2 linked regions of the Rosistilla oblonga genome follow. Each later gene encodes a partner of the first gene's protein in a complex. Links are inferred from orthologs where the notes say so. Each region holds a gene or a part of one and is shown in the gene's direction. Other genes may lie near its edges.

Evidence for each region.
Region 2: the proteins of smc (region 1) and CA51_RS11885 are in contact, whole or in part, in a crystal structure (PDB 3ZGX), measured with the Bacillus subtilis proteins. The link is inferred for Rosistilla oblonga from one-to-one orthologs.

What each region holds. Positions count from the first base shown.
Region 1 is NZ_CP036292.1:5,571,406-5,580,996, forward strand. What follows is about bases 1,915-6,103. They hold smc (chromosome segregation protein SMC), read left to right. Parts: upstream 1,915-2,282; coding sequence 2,283-5,903; downstream 5,904-6,103. Other genes in these bases: CA51_RS19720 (flagellar basal body P-ring protein FlgI), read left to right, coding at 1,915-2,138; CA51_RS19730 (BatA domain-containing protein), read left to right, coding at 6,015-6,103. Outside these bases: CA51_RS19715 (DMT family transporter), read right to left, coding at 1-137; more of CA51_RS19720, read left to right, coding at 381-1,914; more of CA51_RS19730, read left to right, coding at 6,104-8,333; CA51_RS19735 (SdrD B-like domain-containing protein), read left to right, coding at 8,448-9,591. UniProt on the Bacillus subtilis protein: Required for chromosome condensation and partitioning.
Region 2 is NZ_CP036292.1:3,340,112-3,348,266, forward strand. What follows is about bases 2,782-5,534. They hold CA51_RS11885 (segregation and condensation protein A), read left to right. Parts: upstream 2,782-3,629; coding sequence 3,630-4,439; downstream 4,440-5,534. Other genes in these bases: ilvN (acetolactate synthase small subunit), read right to left, coding at 2,782-3,194; CA51_RS11890 (MBL fold metallo-hydrolase), read left to right, coding at 4,448-5,287; hemW (radical SAM family heme chaperone HemW), read left to right, coding at 5,278-5,534. Outside these bases: CA51_RS11870 (DUF1573 domain-containing protein), read right to left, coding at 27-1,022; ilvC (ketol-acid reductoisomerase), read right to left, coding at 1,553-2,557; more of ilvN, read right to left, coding at 2,691-2,781; more of hemW, read left to right, coding at 5,535-6,447; CA51_RS11900 (HEAT repeat domain-containing protein), read right to left, coding at 6,470-7,780; CA51_RS11905 (FKBP-type peptidyl-prolyl cis-trans isomerase), read right to left, coding at 7,850-8,155. UniProt on the Bacillus subtilis protein: Participates in chromosomal partition during cell division. May act via the formation of a condensin-like complex containing Smc and ScpB that pull DNA away from mid-cell into both cell halves.

The sequences.
Region 1 (9,591 bases):
CCGAAAGAGACGATGGCCGCATGCAACGGATGCCCCATCTTCCGCGACAGCGTTGAATTGACGCCCGGCTGTGCCGCCAAGCCCGCACCGCCGATCAGCGCCGTACATACGATCAACAAATACATCCAACGCGACAACGAAGACTCCGAGTTTTAGTAGGCTTAGCCAGCCCCGCCGTCAGCACACTCCGCCGCCCTCGCGTGGCCGCCTTATCATCGACCAGCCGCCGCGGCGGGTCAACGTGCCAGCAAACCCCGATCTGACAGCAAAACCAATCTGGCTTGACCTTGTCGACGCGACGGGGGTAATGTGCCGCTGGTAACTAGCATTTTGTCTCGCCATCTCGGCAGCGTTTGAATTCCTGGGTAAGGATGCCCGCCATGATTAATACCTGCATCGCCCGTATCGCACGACTTGGGCAATCCGCGTTTTGGGGATTGCTGATCGTCGCATGTTGTGGCTGTCTGAGCCCCTGGTTGGGAAGCAAGGACGACCAAAGCGAAAACGAAGTGGCGGCAGTTGAAGAGCTTTTCCAAAGCGAAGACCGCCCCAAATTGGTTCGCGACGCAACGGTGTCGATGGGCATGCATCCGGTGAAATTGGAAGCGATTGCGATCGTTAATGGTTTAGCCGGCACCGGCGGAATCCCCGAGCCTTCGCCGCAACGCGATGCGATCCTGTCGGAATTGAAGACCCGCAACGTCAACGATCCCAACCAGTTCCTCGATTCCAACCAATCGGCGATGGTTTCGGTCGAAGCCTTTTTGCCCGCGGGCGTCCAGAAAGACGACCCGATCGATCTGTACGTTCGGATCAGCACCCGATCGACCGCCACAAGTATTCGTGGCGGTTGGTTGATGCCCGCTCGTTTGCAAGAGGTTCGCCTGTTGAACAATCAATTGCGCAGCAGCGACATGTTGGCGATGGGGACCGGCCCAATTCTGATCCGCAGCGCCTACGAAGCGGGTGACGAAACGGCGTTGATTCGCGAAGGCGTGATCCCATCGGGCGGCCGCAGCACCAAATCGCGCAGCATCGGATTGATCATCCGCCCCGCGTTCCAGCACGCCTTCATCTCCGCACAGATCGCTAACGATATCAATCGCCGGTTCTTCTTTTTCGATGGCACCAGCCGCCGCGGCATCGCCAACGCCAAAGAAGACGATTTCATCGAACTCTCAATTCACCCAACCTACCGCCGCAACATCCCGCGTTTGATGTCGGTCGTCCAATCGATCGCTATCAAAGACACGATGGATGCCCGGCATGAGCGGATCAAAGATCTGACGGCGCGTTTGACCGAACCATCGACAGCGGCCGCCGCCGCGTTGCAACTCGAAGCGATCGGCGATGATGGAGCGGTACCACTGAAGGTCGCCGCCACCGTTGCCGATCCCGAAATCCGGTTTTATGCCGCCGAAGCACTCGCCTACTTAGACCAAGTCGATGCGATCGACCCGTTGGTCGAACTGGTTAAAACCGAGCCGGCGTTCCGGTACCGCGCCCTGTTGGCGTTGAGCATCCTGGAACATCGATTGGCCGCCGAAGGACTCCGCGAACTGATGGACGAATCGAGTGTCGAGACGCGTTACGGCGCGTTTCGCAACTTGCGTGAACGTCCCGATCGCGAACTGCTGGTGCCGGGAACCGAGATGGCCGAAGGCTACTCCTTTTTCCACGTCGCTTCGAAAGCCGAACCACTTGTCGTCGTCAGCACACTCCGCTTTGCCGAAATCGTCGTCTTTGGCGGCCCGGTGCCGATCCGACCGCCAAAATATCTGATGGCTGGTTCGGGAATCATGGTTCGCGGCGACGATCAGGGCAAGCTGCGGATCAGCCGATTCCAACCTGGCAAACCCGATACCCGCAGTGTTTCGCAGGCGACCGTCGGCGGTTTGATCAAGGGAATCGCCGACGTCGGCGGCAACTACAGCGACGTCGTCGAAGTGCTGCGACTCGCCAAAGAACAGGGAGACCTAGAGGCTCGTTTCGCCATCGATCCGCTCCCCAAAACCCTCCGCACCTACCACCGCGAGACGGAGTCGGAGAGCGAAGACGGCAACTTCGAAGAACTGGGCCCCAGCGACATCGATCCCCCTGTCGGAAGTGGCAAAAAGGAATCGTGGTGGAAGTTTTAGTGCGTCGCGGAGCTGAAAAACGCTACAAATCGCCCGAAAAATGGCCATTTGAGGCCGACAGACTCCACCCCGCGCTAACATAATAACTATGAACTGAGAGGTGCCTTACCCCTTTCCGCCCGACGCGCCAACGATACCCCCCGCATGCTCAAAGCCCTTGAACTGGCAGGCTTCAAAAGCTTTGCCGACCGAACCCGATTCGACTTCCCCGACGGCATTACTGTCGTCGTGGGTCCGAACGGTTCTGGCAAGTCGAACATCGTCGACGGCATCAAATGGGTGCTCGGGTCGCAATCGGCCAAAAGCCTACGCGGCAAGGACATGTCCGATGTGATCTTCAAAGGATCGCAAAGTCGCAAAGCTGCCGCGTCGGCCGAAGCGACAATCGTCTTCGACAACGCCGCCGGCACGCTGCCAGTCGACGCTCCCGAAGTTCACGTCACCCGCCGCGTCTTCCGCAGCGGCGAGGGAGAGTATCTGATCAACGGCGAACCGTGCCGCTTAAAGGATGTCAAAAATCTGGTCCGCGGTACCGGGATCGGAATCGATGCCTACAGTCTGATCGAACAGGGCAAAGTCGATCGGATGCTCAACGCCAGCGCTAAGGATCGTCGCGCGATCTTTGAAGAGGCGGCCGGTATCAGCCGCTTCAAAGCGAAAAAAGTCGAAGCCGCACGGCGGTTGGCTCGCGTCGATCAGAACTTGGTTCGATTGGGCGACATCGTCGACGAGGTCGCCGCGCGACTCAAAAGCATCAAGAGCCAAGCGACCAAAGCGGAACGCTATCGGATTCAAAGCACCCGGCTAAAAGAACTGCGGATGCAGGTCGCGTGGACCGATTGGCAAGAGTTCTCCAATTGTCTGGAGCAGACCGATTCGGAGCTGGCCGAAGCCGAGGCGACGCGTGAAGCGGTGCAAGCCGAACTGGCCGGCGTGAGCGAATCGCGTCAGCAGTTGGAGATGAGCCTGCAAGCCGTGGCGATGAAGGCTCAATCGGTCGAATCCAGCCGCACCGAAGCGTCGCGGCGGATCGCATCGCTTGTCGGTCGCCGCGATGCCGACACCACAGCTCGCCAAGACATCGAACAATCATCCGCTTCGCAGCGCCGGCGACTGCAGGTCCTGCAAGCCCAAGCGGGAACGGCGACGGCCGAACTGCGGCGTTTGGAATCGCGGCTCGCCGATGCGGTTGAAATGGGAGCCAAGGCGAAGGCGATCGCGGAGGCGGCTGAGGCGGAGAACACACGAGTCGGTCAGCATGTCGACCACGTCCGCCGCAGCAGCTTGGAAGCCGAGCAACAGCATCTCAACGCGCTCCGCGAAGCGAGCGAACTCGATGGCCAGATGCAGCGGCTGAATCAACAGATCTCCGAAGCTCAACGCAGCGAAAAGGTCCTCGAGCAACGGATCTCCGCTCAACAAGCCGTCGTTAAACGGTTGACCGATGATGCGGAGCGATGCCAAAAAGTCGTGGCCGATCTCGATACGCAGATCGAAGCGTATGCGGTCCAGATCGATACGATGGAAAACGAATTGGCCGACCGCCGCCGCGTCCTCAATCGCCGCCGCGAAGAGATCGCGGCGTTGCAGAGCCGTTTGCACGGGGTCAGCGAACGGCTGAACGTTCTGGAGGATTTGCAGCAGCGCCACGAAGGTGTCGAAAACGGTGTCCGCGATGTCTTGGACGCCGCCGCCCGCGACGACTCCGGACCGCTTGCCAGTTGCCACGGGATCGTCGCCGATCTGTTCGAAGCCGATGTCCATGTCGCTCCGCTGATCGATGTCGCTCTCGGTGGCAAGTCGCAGTTTCTAGTCGTCAGCGGCGATGAGATCCAGCGGGCTGTCGCTGCGGGAGCTGTCAAATTGAGCGGCCGCGTTGGTCTGATCCGAATGGATGAACTGCCCAGCGTCCGTCCCGGTGAACGGATCCGCTTGGATGGCCTCGCGGGAATCATCGGCCGCGCCGATCGGATGGTCAAAGCGGGCGAGAAGATCGAACCGTTGGTCCGGCATCTTTTGTGCACGACCTGGTTGGTCGAATCGCTAGAGATCGCGTTGGGACTGAGCCGGTTGAGCGGAGCGGGTTTGCGGTTTGTGACCCGCAACTGCGAACTGCTGGAACGCGACGGCAGCGTCGTGATCGGCCCGGCTCGAGCGGCCGCCGGTTTGGTCAGCCGCCGCAGCGAACTCGCCTCGGCTCGCAAAGAACAACAAACCTACCGCTACCAGCTGGAAGAATCGGACAAGGAAGCGTCGCGGTTGGCTGCCAACGTCGAACAGCGCGACGCCGAATTGCACCAGATCATCACCAAGCACCGCGACGCGGTCACCCAGCGAGCCGCTTCGGGCGCGACGCTGACCGCGGCGACCGATGCCTTGGACGCGCAAGTCCATGCGTTGCGATCGTTGACCGAAGAAGCCGAATCGATCCACCGGACTCACAACGAAAGCCAGGTCGAACTGGTCGAGGTGCGGCAGGCTCTGGCCGGGTGTCGCCAGCGTGCAGAGCGATACGAGAACCAACAGGAAGAGTTCAAGCAGACTCTACAGTTGGCTCAGGACGAAGAACGCCAGGCCTCCGATGCGTTGATGAAAGCCAACGTCGAACTGGCTCGCAGCGAACAACGCAGCGAGGCTTTGGAGACCGCGATCGAACAGGTCCGTCGCGATCAAGGCGAACGGCGAGAAGCTGTCGACGAAGTCCGTCAGCGGTTGAATACCGAACTGCAGCGTTTGCAAGATCTCGATCGCCGAATGCTCGACGCTTCCTCGGAACTGAACGAACTGTACCTTTCCGAACAGGCCGACGGCGACGCGTTGAAGGCGTTGGCGGCGGAGGTCAGCCGAGTGCGAGTCGACATTTCGGCGAAGCAAAAAGAGATCGACGCGGTTCAAAAGCGGGTCAACAAGGCTGCCGAACAGGTCCACGCGATCCAACGCCGACGCGACACCGCCGATGTCCAGCGGGCGAACCTCGCCCAACGGTTGCTGGACGACTACGAGATCAATCTTGCCGAAGTGCCGATTCCCGAAGACTTCGAACCGCCCGAAGATCGCCAAGCGGTGGAAAAAGAGATTACCGATCTGCGGCAACAGGTGCAGAAATCGGGATCGGTCAACATGGAAGCGCTCGAAGAACTGGAAGAGTTGCAAGAGCGTTACGACATGCTGCACGGTCAGTATCAAGACTTGACCGCCGCCAAGGCGTCGCTAGAACGGATCGTTAACAAGATCAACGCCGATTCGCGGCGGCTGTTCCTCGACACGTTGGAAGCGATTCGGACCAACTTCCAAACGCTCTACCGTCGCTCGTTTGGTGGCGGTAGCGCCGACCTGATCCTCGAAGAAGGTGCCGATCCGTTGGAAGCCGGTGTCGAGATCATCGCAACTCCGCCGGGTAAGCCGACGTTCAGCAACACGCTGCTGTCCGGTGGTGAAAAAGCGCTGACAGCCGTTGCGCTGCTGATGTCGATCTTCAAATATCGCCCCAGCCCGTTCTGCGTACTGGACGAAGTCGACGCACCGTTTGACGAAGCGAACATCGGCCGGTTTGTCAGCGTGTTGCAGGAGTTTCTCGAGCACAGCAAGTTTGTCGTCGTCACCCACTCCAAAAAAACGATGACCGCCGCCCACACGCTGTACGGCGTCACGATGCAGGAATCGGGCGTTTCGACACGCGTCTCGGTTCGCTTCGAAGATGTCAGCGAGGACGGGCACATCAGCGAAGAGGCGGTTAAGCGATCGAAAAACGACGAAGCTGCTTAACCGAGTTCGCAATCATGGTCCAACCTCACCACCCGATCCGCTAAGCTGGCACGGCATCGCAACCAACACGCCAGCAACACCGATTCACCAGTTCGGCCGAACATCGTCTTTATGGGATTCCTCAACGTCACGCTGTTGTTCGGACTCGCCGCAGCCGCGATTCCGATCGCCCTGCACCTGCTGGGACGACGCGAACCGCAGCGGCTGGAATTTCCCGCTCTCCGCTTTCTCACCCAGCGGATCGAAACCAATCGCCGCCGGATGCGGGTCCGCCATTGGTCGCTGCTGCTGCTTCGCGTGCTAGCTCTAGCCGGGCTCGCGTTGGCTCTCGCCCAACCGCACGTCCCCAGTGCTCGCGGCGGCACATGGCTTTCGGTCGGCATCATCGCCGTTTTGGGAATGGCCACCGCCGCGATGGCCGCTTGGGCATTTGCTCAGCAGAAATCGTTGCGATTTGTGCTCCCGCTAGCGGTCGCCGGCGGCCTGTTATTACTCGGAGCGACCGTCTGGGGCACTGCGGTCGCGGCGACTGAAAAGACTCCCATCGTCAACAGCCAGCGCCCCTCGGCGGTTGCGATCGTGGTCGACAATTCGGTGCGGATGACCTACCAAACCGATGACGGATCTCGGCTGGAAATCGCTCGCCAATGGGCCGGCTGGATCGTCGATCACTACACCGACACGAGCACCCTGGCGGTTCTCGACCGCAGCGTCAAACCAACGGTTGCTGCGATCGATCTCGCGGCGGCGCGGCGGTCGATCCGGCGGCTGGAACCGCTGCAAGTGGTACAGCCTTTGGAACAACAGATCGAAGCCGCCGCGGCGCTTGTCGCCAACAGCCCCTTCGAGCAGCGCGTCGTCTATGTGATCACCGACCGAACCGCCGCCAGCTGGAACCGATCGGCGACGCTCTCGCTGCCCGAAGGCGTCGACCTACAAGTGATCGATGTCGGTTCGGATGTCGTCCAAAATCGTACCCTCGGCGACGTGCAGGTCGCTTCGGAATCGGTAGCTCGCGGGATCCCGGTGCCGGTGCAAACCCAGGTCGCCAGCGTCGGTGATTTCCCGTCGGGCCAGGTCTCGGTCGAACTGCGGTTGTACGATCGCGATCCGACCCTCCCCGTCATGCGCGATGGAAAAACAGTTTTCCCCGAGGCGCAAGTGATCGATCGCCAGCGAGCCACGATCGCCGATCCGGCTCGCAGCGACATCACGCTGTCGCTGCCGCCGCTGGAACCGGGAGTCCATCATGCCGAGATCGCGCTCAGCGAAACCGATGCATTGCCGATCGACAACACGCGTTATCTGACGATCGCCGTGAATCAACCGCCGCGTGCCCTGCTGGTTTCCAACAATTCCAATGAGCGACGCGTCATCGAACAGGCGTTGGCGCTGCCGGGTGTCAGTGGCAGCGGCAGCGTCGACTACGACGTCGATGGAATCCCGATGTCCGAATTGCAGCAGACGACACTTTCCGATTACCGCGTGATCGGCCTGTTGGATCCTCCGCGGCTGTCGACAGCTCAACAAGACCTGCTGACGGCGTGGACTCAGCAAGGTGGCAAGCTGTGGATCAGCTTGGGCCCCGCTTGGGAAGAGCAGGAAGAACAAACCGATGACGATCCGTTGATCGGTCGCGTGGTCCGGCAGTGGCGAGTCCCCGAACCGGGACACTGGATCGATACGCAGCGGAGCGGCCATCCGGCGCTGCGACCGTTTGCCGCCGTCGCGGGCAACGTTCCCTGGCAACTGTACCCGATCTATCGCTACTGGCAGATCGATCGCCAAGAGAGTGACGTCGTGATCGCTCGATACACCGATACTCAGCACCCCGCGATGATCGATCGAGCCATCGGGGCGGGGCGGTTGTTGATGTTCACGACTCCGCTGCCCGGAATCGACGGCCCGGGGCGGCGTTGGAACGAACTGTTCAGCACCAGCGAAGAGTATTGGCCGGCGTTTCTGTTGGTTCGTGGCGCGTTTGACTATTTGGCCGATCGCGACCCGGGAACGCTCAACGTTCGCGTCGGCCAGCCCGTCGGACTGAAGACAGCCGATGGAGCGCCGCATCGGTATCAGTTGTTCGCTGGTTCCGCAGCCCCCGTCGTCGTCGAATCCAGTGGCAGCCAAGTTGCCCCCGGTCCGGCCGCCGTCGCCGGAAACTATTGGTTGCGCAGCAGCGGCGAGACGCTCGGCTACAGCGTCAATCTGGCTCCCGCCGAAACCGACCTGCAGCGGATCTCGACCGACGACCTGACCGCGATCCTCGGCGCCGACCGCTACAAATTGGTCACCGAGCGGGAACAGATCGATTGGTCGGCGACAACGGGATCCAACGCCCAACCCTTCTACGCCCAGATGATGTTGTTGGTCTGCGGCGTGTTTGTCTTGGAGCAGATTCTGGCCAACCGCTTCTACGCGGCCAAATAGCTAGAAAAACCGGACCTCTACACCACACCGGGGGGTTCTGCCAACTTTTTGCTTGGTCGATGCGAGGTTCGTGTTTAGCATGAATCGAATCCATCCGTTCTGGCAGGGGCAGCAATGAGACATCCACAACAACACAAGTTCAAACGCCGTCGTCGTCTGTTGGCTGAATCGCTCGAATCGCGAGCCCTGCTGGCGACATTGGGTTTGGGAGTGGAATTCTATGAACCGGGTAACCCTACGCCGGTTAGTTCGTTACAGGCTGGCGAAGTCTACGAAGCCAGAGTGGTCGTCGACGTCCCCGATTCGACCTCCGGCGTGATTTCATTGCCACTCAACTACTCATGGGATCCGGCTGTTTTAGAACTGGATGAACCTGCGTTCCAGCCGAACTCCGATGGTGACCTACCAAACTACCCATTGGTCAATGGCGATGTTCCCAACAACTTGGTCACGTCCAACTTCACCTTGCAACGGGCCATTGAAGGCTACAACGCGGGGGCTTTCAAATTTGACGCCAACGATCCGGCAAACTTCGATTCGTTCTACAATATTTCTGGAATTCGCGGTGGCGCGTTACCCAACGCAAACAATGGAGCGGCGATTGCAGCGGGAACCGCGACCGATCCCTTTACCACGGAGCTTAAATTTCGCGTCAAGTCGGATCTGAACGCCTTCGCTTCGACAACCTTCACGATCGCGCTGGATGGATCGATGGCGTTCGAAAATGGCGAGGCGCTAGATGCGGTGACAGGGATTTCGGGGGCCGTCGGTCTCGATCTTCCTTCCGCCACCCAAAATCAAATCGTTCAGGCGACGCTTCCGATTGCGATCGGTGGCAACAAGCAAGAGATCGATGCGGACAATGCCAGCGGTCCTCCCGCGTCGCCGGTCACGATGTTGCTCGACTTTGGCAACGACGGCATCTTCGACGGCCCCAACGACCAAACGGTCACGACCGAGGCCGACGGCAGCTATCAGTTTGTGCTTCCCCCCGAAACCGCGGTCGGCACCTATTCGCTCCAAGAGGTGTTGCAAGACGGCAGGATCCAGTTGGCACCTGCCAACGGCGCGTTTAACTTTTCCGTCGATGCCGATGGAGTGATCACCCCCACCGATTCGACTGACCCTCCACTGCCACCGTTCGACTTTGTGAACCAAGTGGTCGCGATCGGTGGCACCAAGTTCCAAGATCGCAACGACAGCGGAACGATCGGCGTCCGCGATGCCACCGATCCGCCGATGGCTGGCGTGACGATCA
Region 2 (8,155 bases), 2.2 Mb from region 1 along the record:
GCCGCGAGTGTCGAAACCGCTATCAGCTACTTAGCGACGATTTGGCCAGCTACCAGAGCGCTGCCGGTGAGGTCGCCGGGCAGATCGGTATGGACGATCAATCGTTGGCTCTTCGAGCCCGCTTTATCACCCGCGGTGATCTTCAGTGGCAAGACGTGCATCTTCTTCGATTCTGCGTTGGCTTTGTATTCGATGCTGAAGCCTTCGGCCTTGATATCGGTCAAGCGGAACGGTTTATCGCTGCGAACAACCAACCGTTGCTCCGACGATTCGCCTGGTTTCAGGTTGCCGATCGCCATGACTTGCGGGCTGACGATGACTGCGGGTCGGACTTCGTAGGTGACTTCCAAAGGAACACGTGGCATCGCGCGGTCGTTGGTGATCACGACGATGTTCGTGTGTGCTTGGCCCGGTTCGGCGGCACCGTCGAACGCGACATTCAACTTGTAGGAAACGCGGCCTCCGTTGCGGGAAACCTCTTCGAACGCAGCGGCGACGTTGGGCGAAGGCGATTGGACTTCGACGATCTTCCAGTCGCTGCGGCCAGCGTAAGTAACACCGATCTCTTTGTGGACCGATTCACCCTGCATCACCGATCCAAATTCGACTTGTCCGGGATTGAAGACGATGTCGCGGCGGATGTAACCATCGACTCGCAATTGGACTTCGGCATAATACGGCTTGTCGATCACAACGGTCAGGGTCGCTCCCTTCTTGCCGTGGAACGAACCGGTGTTGAAGCGGGCCAGGATATGTCCTGTTTCGCCGGTCTTAAGCGTATGGTTTTCGATGATCGGGGTGGTGCAACCACAGCTAGCCCGAACCGTGGAGACGTGGACGTCTTCCTTATATAGGTTCTTGAACGGGAACCGGAATTCGGTTTTGGCTGCGACCGCGACCGTTCCAAACTCATGCTTCTTGACGGGAAACATGTTGTCAGCCCATTCGACTGCGCCAGCTTGCGGGGCGACCAATGCGATCAGCATCAACCCGCAAACGCCTCGTACCTTCAGAGTGTTCATCGTCTCAAATCCCCATCCAAAATGTTTGTGATCAAAGCCCTCGGTTTCGAGCCAGCATTTGACTGCCCCGGTAAATACGGTTTCCGATCCCTTTCCGGACAGCAACGCCACGGAAACCGTGTCGCGCGATCGCATCCTTGCAACTCAAAAACCCGCCAGAATCAACGAAGTCTAGAACGCTTAGTTGGGTTCCGAGGCTATTGCTACTATTTTACGCAACTATTTTTTTCAAAAAGTGCGTGACGTTTTCGGGAATGAATGTTTTGTCCGCAGCGGGACAGGCAGGATGTAACGACTGGGAGGGATGGTTAGCCTTTCTGTCTGCATGATAGTACCATTCCAGGGGCAACTCAACCATCACTCACGAGATCCTGCGTTGCCCAACATGTGGTCGCTTGGGGGGGAATCCTAAGTCGATTGCAGGTCGAAGAGGTTGTCCGATCGCGCGAAGGCGCCCGGGAAGATTTCACAAAAAAACCCAGATTTCTTGCGAAACCTGGGTGATCGTTTTGAGAGAGCGAAACAAGTGCCTAGACTTGCTTGTCGTCGATCCAGCTCATCAGCGAACGCAGACGCTTGCCGACGTTTTCGATCTCGTGACCTTGCTCCAGACGACGGGTCGTCTTGAACATCGCAGCACCGCCGCGGTTCTCCAAGATCCAGTTGCGAGCGAAGGTGCCGTTTTGGATTTCGGTCAGAACTCGCTTCATCTCTGCCTTGGTTTCAGGCGTGATGATTCGCGGGCCGGTGACGTAGTCGCCGTATTCAGCGGTGTTCGAGATGCTGTAACGCATGTAGCTAAGTCCGCCCTGGTAGAACAGGTCGACGATCAGCTTGACTTCGTGCATGCACTCGAAGTAGGCCATCTCGGGTTGGTAGCCAGCTTCGACAAGCGTTTCGAAGCCCGCTTTGATCAGTTCGCTCAAACCGCCACAGAGAACCACTTGTTCGCCGAACAGGTCGGTCTCGGTCTCTTCTTGGAAGGTCGTCTCGATAACGCCACCACGGGTGCCGCCGATGCCCTTGGCATAAGCCAGACCGATCTGCTTGGTCTCTTCGCTGGCTCCTTCGCCCAAAGCGATCAAGCTGGGGACGCCGCCACCCTTTTCGTATTCGCTACGGACCAAGTGCCCGGGGCCCTTGGGGGCGACCAACAGGGTGTCGACACCGGTTGGCGGTTCGATTTGGCCGAAGTGGATGTTGAAACCGTGCGAGCACATCAGGACGTTGCCTGGCTGCAGGTTGTCGCGGATCTGAGCCTTGTAGATGTCGCCCTGAACTTCGTCGGGGAGCAACAGGTTGACGACGTCGGCCTTGGCGGTCGCTTCGTCAGCGGACATCGGTTCGAAGCCGTGGCTCTTGGCCAAATCGTAGTTTGGTCCGCCGGGGCGTTGGCCGATGATCACATCGCAGCCGCTGTCGCGAAGGTTCTGCGCTTGGGCGTGGCCCTGCGAACCGTAACCAATAATCGCGATCGTCTTGCCTTTCAGGTGGGACAGATCGGCGTCGTTGTCGTAATAAATCGTGGCCGCCATGTGGAGTGTTCCTTGTGCTATCGTGGCGTAAGTCGGTTTGAACAATTGGACGATTTTCGGCTTGTATTCGACGGGGCGTTCCAGCGTCAGCAGACGCTTTGGCTCCATCGATGCCGGCGCGTTGAGAACGCGTTTATTCGACTGGCTCTTCGCTCACCGCACCGCTGCGGACCATGGCGATTCGCCCGGTTCGAACCAGTTCGATGATTCCGTAGGTTCGCATCCGTTCGATGAACGCTTCGACCTTGCTTTCGCGTCCGCTCATCTCGATCGTGATTTCGTCGGGACCGACGTCAACAATCCGGCCGCGGAAGATGTCGACAAGTTCGCGAACTTCCGATCGCGAAGGGCCAGGAGCCGCTTGCACCTTGCACAGCATCAAATCGCGTTCGACGAAATCGGTCGCACTGATATCCATCACGCGGACGACGGTCACAATCTTTTCCAGCTGCTTGCGGACCTGCGCCAGCGTCTTCTCGTCTCCCACCACGACAAAGGTCATGTGAGACAAGTGGGGATCGTCGGTTTCCCCGACTGCCAATGAGTCGATGTTGTATCCGCGCGAGGCCAACATCCCCGAGATGTGCGCGAGCACACCGGGAACATTCTGAACGAGGGCCGATAGAACGTGTCGCATGTTGTGTTTTTGGACCGTGGTTGAATCCAGGCTGAAGCCTGGCCGTGCGAGAAAAGACCGCATCATAGTTGTGGGTTTTCCTGGGGACAAGGGTTGGTAATCCGCCAAACGTGAATGAAAGTGTTTGTCGTTGCTGTGCGCTGCCGGAAATTGCGGCTTTCGCGGTAAATCGACTTGGGCAAACCGTTCGCCGAGGGCGAACTTTGAACGCTTGACTGAGACCCTTGCGGGCGGTTGAGGTTCATGGGATCGTGAGAGCTGCCCCATCGATTTTGAAGCCCGATCTGGCGTTCAAGGCGAAATAACGCCACATTAGTCGTTTGCCAACTATCGTTTTGGCACGCTAGAAAAGAGTCCGGTCGATCGTCGTCGACCCCCGCCGCGCCGGCCCAGTTGCCGCCGCGTCGTCCGGCAAATGCCTCGAAAGCTTTCCCCATGACCTTCCGAATCGATTTGCCAGCCTACCGCGGTCCGTTGGATCTGCTGTTGTATCTGGTCCGCCGCAGCGAGTTGGACATCACGACGATGTCGCTGGCAAATGTGGTCGACCAATACCTGGAATATTTGGAAGTTTTGCAGGATCTCGACGTCAACGGCGTCGGCGATTTCATCGATCTCGCCTCGACCCTGGTCGAATTCAAGAGCAAGGCGGTCCTTCCGCAGGCCGACGACGAACAGGAAGAAGAGGTCCTCGAAGACCCTCAGGAAGAGCTTGTCGAGCGGTTGTTGGAGTACAAGCGATTCCGCGACGCGTCGAGCATCTTGGACGAGATGGGAGAGCAGTGGCAGCAGCGGTATCCGCGGATCGCCGACGATCTTCCCCCCCGACAGATCGATCCCGGCGACCAACCGATCGCCGATCTGGAACTGTGGGATCTGGTCAGTGCTTTTGGCCGGATCATGCGCGAATCCTCGGGGCCCCCGCCAACACAAGTCGTCTACGACGACACGCCGATCCACGTCTACATGCAACGCATCCACGAACAATTGCTGAAGGTCGACGAGGTTCGCTTCTCCGACTTGTTCGACCTGGGGGCTCATAAGTCGGCGATGATTGGTATCTTTCTAGCGATCCTAGAGTTGGCAAGGCATTACGGTGTGTCGACCCGGCAGGAAGCCGGCGGCATTGATATCGTAGTCACCCGAGGTGAACGGTTCGAGACGGAGCTGAATGTAAGCGAGGTCGACAACTACGACGCCAGCGCCGTCGATGAAACGAACTTGCCCATTAAAAAGTCGTCTTGAGAGAGTTGATGTTCGAAAATATTCCGTTGCGGAAGTGTCAGCACGCCGGACTAACCATCGAAGGCTATTCGCGCGCCGCCGTGCAAACGTGTTGGCGCATCCCCGAACTGAAGTGTGGTTTTGATCTCGGCGTGCAGCCCTGGGACTTCATGGGAACGCCGACTTGGTTTGTCAGCCATACCCACCTGGATCACATCGCCGCGCTTGCTGTCTACGTCTCCCGCCGGCGGATGATGAAGATGGATCCGCCGGTGATCTATCTGCCAGCCAATTCGATCGATCACTGCCTGGCGATGCTTCGCAGCTTTACCCGCTTGGACAAAGGGGCGATGCCGTGCGAACTGCTACCGGCCGAGCCGGGGGACGAAATCGAACTCTCTCGCGAACTTGTCGTCAACGTCTTCCCGACCCGCCACACGATCACCTCGGTCGGTTATATGGTCAGCGAGCGGAGGAAGAAGTTAAAAGAAGAGTTTCAGGGACTGCAGGGGACCGAGATTCGCGATCTCCGCATGAAAGGCGTCGAGGTCTCGCACGAGACGCGGATGCCGATCCTCGCCTACACCGGCGACACCCAGCCGCGCGGACTCGATGACAATCCGGAGGTCTTCGATTGCAAGATCTTAATCGCGGAGATGACGTTCATCGCCCCGGACCACCGTAAAGAAAAGATCCATAAGCACGGCCACATGCATCTGGACGACTGGGTTGCGCGGAAGGATCGCTTTAATAATGAACTGATCATCGCGTCGCATTTCAGCACGCGTTACAGCGACCAACAGATTCGCCGGATGGTCGAAAAGAAACTTCCCGGGCTGTTGGGCGGCCGGTTGAACCTGTGGTTATAAGAAACCAAACCGATCTGGAATTGGAGGCTCCGGCGCGATTGGACACGCCGCGAGCGGCGTACGTCCATGTTCCGTTCTGCCAGCACCGTTGTGGGTACTGCAATTTCAGCGTTCTTGCGGGGCGGGACGATCTTGTCGACGCCTACCTCGACGCGTTAGAGGCTGAACTGACGCGATTGGTCGAACCTCGCACCGTCGACACGCTGTTCGTCGGCGGCGGCACTCCGACCCACTTCGACGCCCCTGCCCTTACCCGTTTCCTGCGTCTTGTTGGCCATTGGTTTCCCCTTTCCGGTGGCGCTACCGAGTTCAGTGTCGAAGCGAATCCGAACGATATCACGCAGTCGAAGCTGGATCTTCTGAAGCAATTTGGAGTCGATCGGATCAGTTTGGGAGTGCAGTCGTTCGACGCCGCCAAGCTGAAAATACTCGAGCGGACGCATTCACCCGGCGAAGCGAGGCGGGCGATTCAGTTGGCGGCAGAGACGATCGGGAACGTTTCGATCGACCTGATCTTCGCGACACCCGGCGAAACGCCCGACGCGTGGCGAGGCGATCTTCGCGATGCGGTCGCGATGCCGCTGAGTCATCTGTCGACGTACGGTTTGACGTTTGAAAAGGGGACGCAGTTCTGGAACCGGCTGCAGAAAGCGACGATCGCCACGGTGATCGAAGAGGACCAGTTGCAGATGTTCCGCGATGCGATCGCGATTCCCAAGGCCGCCGGTTTTGAACACTACGAAGTCTCCAACCACGCGATGCCGGGGCGGCGCTGCCAGCACAACATGGCGTATTGGCGGGGCGTTGGATGGTACGCTGCCGGTCCTGGAGCGGCGGCGTTTGTCGACGGTCGCCGCGAGGTCAACCATCGCAGCACGACAACCTATATCAAGCGGTTGTTGCGCGGCGAATCGCCGATCGCTGAGTCGGAGACGTTGACGCAGGAGCAATTGATTCGCGAGCGGGTAGCGTTTGGGCTGCGGATGTTGGCCGGAGTCGAACTGACCGAAGTGGGCCCGCTGCAAGTGATCGACCAGTTGCTAGGGAAGCAGTTTCAGATGCTGACCGAGATCGGGATGTTGACGCGAACCGACAATCGAATCGCTCTGACAGCCCAGGGGCTGTTCGTGAGCGATTCAGTGCTGTCGGAGATTCTCTAGCCGCAACGGTCGCCGCGGCGAGTTATTCCGCCGCCACATCATCCATGCTGGCCAGGTAACCCTTCATCCATTCCAGGATCTCTTCGTTGGAGATCGTCGCTTCGATGACTTCCATCGGTGCGGCGGAGACCGAGTGCAAGCAGCCTGCCAGCGAATCGATGATCTCATCCTCGGTGCGTCGCAGCGCGGTGACCAGGCGTCGGCAGATACTAGGCCCAGCCGGCGCCGCTTGCTCACCATATTCGGCGAGAGCTGCGGAGAGTGGGATCGCGGCGGACCATCGATTTTCGAGAAGATCGCCGACGTGTTCGAAGACGATTTCGTTAGGGTCGATCGCCATCAGCGCGATCCCTGCCGATGCGGCGATCATATCGACGCGGTGGGTCAGCAGATGTTCCAGGGCGGGAGCGGCACTCTGGGCGGCCGGCCCAATCGTGCGAAGCGCCTCGGCCGCGACCAGGACGACCTGTTCATCGCGCGATCGCAACATCTGGATCAACGCGGGAACAAAGGCTTCCCGCGACTCGTCGGTCCGATTGGCAACCTGTTCGGCCGCCAGGAACTGATACGATTCATTGGACGACACCATCTGTTCGGCCAGCTGCTGCATCGAGCTTTGCGGACCGGGAATCGTCGTCGCGTCGATGATCATCGTGCAGGCAGCGGGCATCGACTTCATCGCTTGTTTGAAAGTCACCTGCGCATCGGCTCGCAGCAGTTTTCCCCAAGCGGGATCGGTTTCGTTCCGCAGTCGGGCCAAACAGGCTGCGGCGTAACCGAGGTCGGCCGAGGTCAGGTAACCTAAAGTGCGGAGCGATTTGATGGTGGGAGCTGGCGTGCTGCAACACGATTCTTTGACGCTGCTGTTGCAGACGGCGACGACAAATCCGCCGCAAAGCGTTGCCAGTTCGGTGAGCCATTGTCCCTGATCGGGCATCTCGCGGCTGTCGAACTGTCGCAGGCGGTAGTGCGAGACTTCGTGAGCCAGCGTGGTGACCAACCGCGGCCCGTCGCTCAGTGCTGCTTGAGGGACTCGGACTTTCGGCGCGTCGCCAATTTGGTGAACCGCCGCGTCGGGACCGCCATCAGCGACCTCGATCGGCAAGCCGGAGACATCGACTTGCAACTGTTTGGCGATCCGCTGAGCTACCGTTGGCAGATCTTCGGCGGTCAGCGAGTCGGCGGGCAAAAAGACCGCCGGGTCGGTGACGATGGCCGTCTGTTGCACTACGGGGAGCGTCAACCGATCGACAAGATACCGCATCCGCAGTTCGATCTGCCCGCGTCGCGACGCCGTCAACGGTGGCTTTGCTTTGCCAAATCCAAATAACATCCTCAGCCACCTCTGGAAAACTACGTGATCCTTGCAGACGCCGCGTTGGCGCAACCTCGCGGAAGCGAACTAGTCGTGGTCGTGACCACCGTCACCGTGAGCATGTCCATGCTCGAGCTCTTCAGCTGTCGCGTCGCGGACTTCGCGGATCGTGACGTCGAAGGTCAACGTTTCACCCGCCAGCGGATGATTCCCGTCGACTTTGATCAATTCATCGCCGACCTCGGTGATCGAAAAGATCATCGGCCCGTCGGGCGTGTCGGCTTCGAACTGCATGCCGACTTCAAACTCGTCGACCTCTTCGAACTCATCGCGTGGGACTTCCTGCAACAGTTCGTCGGAACGCAAACCGTATCCGTCTTCTGGCGGAATGGT